DNA from 2 places in the Anaerobacillus sp. 63XJN7_5_ISO-PGPR-S23-430 genome. Region 2 is predicted to be linked to the other one. Evidence: a T-box and tRNA genes for the amino acid it is inferred to sense, from the RefSeq annotation. Region 2 holds a T-box; the other holds one or more tRNA genes.

Evidence for each region. A T-box is a leader RNA that pairs with one kind of tRNA and senses whether it is charged. The one in region 2 lies ahead of thrS (threonine--tRNA ligase), so its partner is inferred to be a tRNA-Thr.
Region 1: it encodes a tRNA-Thr, which carries the amino acid that the T-box ahead of thrS (threonine--tRNA ligase) is inferred to sense. The anticodon was not compared.

The regions. Positions count from the first base shown of each region.
Region 1 covers NZ_CM149686.1:171,900-174,083, reverse strand. The annotation lists gene rocF (arginase) at 1-438, opposite strand, end outside; tRNA gene AC0VYJ_RS01000 (tRNA-Ala) at 698-773, opposite strand; tRNA gene AC0VYJ_RS00995 (tRNA-Gly) at 777-850, opposite strand; tRNA gene AC0VYJ_RS00990 (tRNA-Gly) at 861-935, opposite strand; tRNA gene AC0VYJ_RS00985 (tRNA-Lys) at 939-1,014, opposite strand; tRNA gene AC0VYJ_RS00980 (tRNA-Tyr) at 1,019-1,103, opposite strand; tRNA gene AC0VYJ_RS00975 (tRNA-Thr) at 1,114-1,189, opposite strand; tRNA gene AC0VYJ_RS00970 (tRNA-Val) at 1,267-1,342, opposite strand; tRNA gene AC0VYJ_RS00965 (tRNA-Glu) at 1,365-1,439, opposite strand; tRNA gene AC0VYJ_RS00960 (tRNA-Thr) at 1,446-1,521, opposite strand; tRNA gene AC0VYJ_RS00955 (tRNA-Asn) at 1,526-1,600, opposite strand; rRNA gene rrf (5S ribosomal RNA) at 1,611-1,727, opposite strand; rRNA gene AC0VYJ_RS00945 (23S ribosomal RNA) at 1,984-2,184, opposite strand, start outside.
Region 2 covers NZ_CM149686.1:2,997,219-2,999,402, reverse strand. The annotation lists gene AC0VYJ_RS15800 (putative sporulation protein YtxC) at 1-586, shown strand, start outside; T-box leader at 643-858, shown strand; gene thrS (threonine--tRNA ligase) at 901-2,184, shown strand, end outside.

The sequences.
Region 1 (2,184 bases), 1.5 Mb from region 2:
AACTGCAAGTGGCATTCCATGAATATTTCCTGATGGTGACGTTTCGGAGTTATTTAAATCACCATGCGCATCGTACCAAATAACGCCTAAATTTTCATAATTACGTGCTACACCGGCAAGAGTGCCAATAGCAATACTATGATCTCCACCAAACACTAGTGGAAAGCGCTTTCGATTAATCACTTCATTTACAACATTTGAAAGCTTTTCGCTAGCATCAGCAACTTCTTTCAAATTTTTAAGTTGATGATCCTGTTCTTCTGGACGCTTTTCTGGCCTTCCTATTTCAATATCCCCAAGATCTTCAATATCGTAATTCAAATTTGATAACCGTTCTACAATTCCAGCATATCTGATCGCACTTGGACCCATGTCTACCCCGCGTCTCATTTGGCCAAGATCCATTGGTACTCCTATAATCGAAAGTTTATTATTCATTATGTAGCCTCCTCGTATCCTAGTCTAGCTCTATTCTACCCATATTCCAGTAAATGACTCAACCTGACATAAAATACGAATAAATATTCATACAATTACGTAAATTGATGTTCTTTACGGATAAATATAAGGAACAGTAGCCTGGCCGTGGAGGATCTGAATCATATATCATCTGCAAGGCGCATTAGAAATAGAAAAGTTTCCTACTTCAAAATGATTTTATGACATAAAAAAAACCCTAAACATTGTTTAAGGAAAATGGTGGAGCCTAGCGGGATCGAACCGCTGACCTCCTGCGTGCAAGGCAGGCGCTCTCCCAGCTGAGCTAAGGCCCCATTTGGAGCGGGTGATGGGGATCGAACCCACGACATCAGCTTGGAAGGCTGAGGTTTTACCACTAAACTACACCCGCATATAAAGTTTGGAGCGGAAGACGGGATTCGAACCCGCGACCCCCACCTTGGCAAGGTGATGTTCTACCACTGAACTACTTCCGCATATGGTGAGCCATGAAGGACTCGAACCTTCGACCCTCTGATTAAAAGTCAGATGCTCTACCAACTGAGCTAATGGCTCTTACTGGTGGAGGGGGACGGATTCGAACCGCCGAACCCTGAGGGAGCGGATTTACAGTCCGCCGCGTTTAGCCACTTCGCTACCCCTCCACTGGAAAAATGGTGCCGGCCAGAGGACTTGAACCCCCAACCTACTGATTACAAATCAGTTGCTCTACCAATTGAGCTAGGCCGGCAAATATATAGTATTAACAAATAAAAAAGAGTGCACTCTACTGAGTACTCCTGAAGGTAAAGCAATTATTAAGAAAAATGGTGGAGGATGACGGGCTCGAACCGCCGACCCTCTGCTTGTAAGGCAGATGCTCTCCCAGCTGAGCTAATCCTCCACAGAGTATAGATAAATTAAATTGGTGACCCGTACGGGATTCGAACCCGTGTTACCGCCGTGAAAGGGCGGTGTCTTAACCGCTTGACCAACGGGCCATGTCCTGGAGCTTCCAACCGGATTCGAACCGATGACCCCTTCCTTACCATGGAAGTGCTCTACCTGCTGAGCTATGGAAGCATAATGGCTCCACAGGTAGGATTCGAACCTACGACCGATCGGTTAACAGCCGATTGCTCTACCACTGAGCTACTGTGGAATATTGGTCAGCCTGGCAACGTCCTACTCTTGCAGGGGGAGATCCCCCAACTACCATCGGCGCTGAAGAGCTTAACTTCCGTGTTCGGCATGGGAACGGGTGTGGCCTCTTCGCCATCATTACCAGACTAATCAAAGGTTGTTCCACTAGAAAGTGTTTAACCAAGGACAAGATATATCTTACTATATTTCTTTATAAAGATCAAGAAAAATTTTCATTCCTTGAAAACTAGATAGCACGCACAACGTTTTCCAATAACAATGTCTAGTTCCGCAGGCTACATTCTTGCCCATTTCACTCTTTCACTTCAGGCGAAAAGCGCCTTACGTTCAAGAGCTCCAATGGTCTACGAAAGTGACCAAGCCTGCTTTACTTTTCGTTTTTAGGTTAAGCCCTCGATCGATTAGTATTCGTCAGCTCCACGTGTTGCCACGCTTCCACCCCGAACCTATCTACCTCATCATCTCTAAGGGATCTTACCAGCTTCATGCTGTGGGAAATCTCATCTCGAGGGGGGCTTCATGCTTAGATGCTTTCAGCACTTATCCCTTCCACACGTAGCTACCCAGCTATGCTCCTGGCGG
Region 2 (2,184 bases):
TGAAATTGGTGAAATTACATCCATTGCTCGAAGTATTGGAGATGGGGATAAAGAAGACTATCCAGGTGCTCATCGCTATGCTAATCGAAGGGACGTACTGCTTCAGTCAACATTATCGTGTATTGAACAGGGTGGAACCATTTTGTTTGATTCTTTTTTAAGATTTCGAACGGGTCCTTATCGTGCTTTGCTAAATGAATTGATTGGAGAAGCGATTGACGAATATAAACTTGAACAAGAATATCAAAACTTCGTTGAAGGTTTAAGAATTCTATTGCGATCCAGGCAATCTCTTCAGAAAAAAGTAGTTCTTGTTTATGATAAAACATATCAATTATTTGATATGAATGGGTCACTATTAACTGGTATAGAAGGGAAGTTGGAAGATCTTCCTGTTGGGCTAACCATAGATGAGATAGATTCTGAAATTCTATTTCCCCTTCTGCTGCTTGCTCCAGAAGAAGTTTGTATTTACACGGATGATTCCGATGAGGGGCTCGTTCAAACAATCCGAAATGTGTTTGAAGAAAGGTTAAGTTTTTTTCCGTATCGTATGTCTAAACTATTTTTTTCAGGCAATCCTTAAAATAAGCTTGATTTTCATATGTACACTACTTATAATACCTACATACACGCATATACGTAATTGTTACGATAAGGACATGGGATGTGTTGTTAGCTTTCAGAGAGGGAAGGATTGGTGCGAACTTCCTAGCGAGACGAGCATACTTACCACCTTTGAACTCTGCCCTGGAAATGGGGTGGCGTTTCTGCTACGTTACAGCAGTCTGAGCCGTATAGGTTATTATCTTATGCGGGAAGCAGGGTGGAACCACGAGATCAACACTCGTCCCTTTTGGGATGGGTGTTTTTTATATGCAAAAAAAGGAGTGAAGAAGCATGGCTGAAATGGTAAAAATAACGTTTCCTGACGGTTCTGTAAAGGAATTTAATAAAGGGACAACAACGGAAGAGATTGCAAGCTCAATCAGCCCGGGCCTAAAGAAAAAGGCTCTTGCAGGAAAAGTGAATGGTGTTCTTTTTGATTTGAGACGCGAAATTGAAGAAGATGCTTCTATTGAAATTGTAACACCTGAAAGTGAAGACGGTCTTGAAGTGCTTCGTCATAGTACAGCGCACCTTATGGCACAGGCAATTAAACGCCTCTACAGTGATGTAAAACTAGGAGTAGGGCCGGTTATTGATAGTGGTTTCTACTATGATATTGACTGCCCTGTATCTATTACGCCTGAGGACCTGCCTAAGATTGAGAAAGAAATGAAGAAAATCATTAATGAAAATCTTGAAGTGAAGCGTATCGTTGTAAGTCGCAGTGAAGCAGAGAAAATGTTTAAAGAGATTGGCGATGAGCTCAAATTAGAGCTATTAGAAGCTATTCCTGCTGACGAACAAGTGACAATTTATGAACAGGGTGAATTCTTTGACCTTTGTCGTGGACCACACGTTCCATCTACTAGTAAGATTAAAGCCTTTAAATTACTTTCGATTGCAGGCGCTTATTGGCGTGGAGATAGCGAAAACCAGATGCTTCAACGCATTTATGGAACAGCTTTTCCAAAGCAATCTCAAGTTGAAGAATACCTTCATCTTTTAGAAGAAGCTAAAGAACGTGATCACCGCAAACTCGGTAAAGAACTTAAGCTATTTACTATTTCCCAAGAGGTAGGACAGGGACTTCCGATTTGGTTGCCAAGAGGGGCGACTATTCGTCGGACGATTGAACGATATATTGTAGATCTTGAGGAACGTCTTGGGTATAACCATGTATATACACCTCACCTTGCAAATGTTGATCTATATAAAACAAGTGGTCACTGGGATCACTATCAGGATGATATGTACCCTCCGATGAAAATGGATGAAACAGAAGAACTTGTTCTTCGTCCAATGAATTGCCCGCATCATATGATGATTTATAAAAACGATCTGAAAAGCTATCGTAGTCTTCCATACCGCGTTGCGGAGCTTGGAACAATGCATCGATATGAAATGTCTGGAGCGCTAGCAGGTCTTCAGCGCGTACGTTCGATGACGCTAAATGACGCTCACATCTTCTGTCGTCCTGATCAAATCAAGCAAGAATTTATTGAAGTTGTCGAGCTTATCCAGGAAGTTTATAAAGACTTTAACATCAGTGACTACTCATTCCGTCTTTCTTATCGC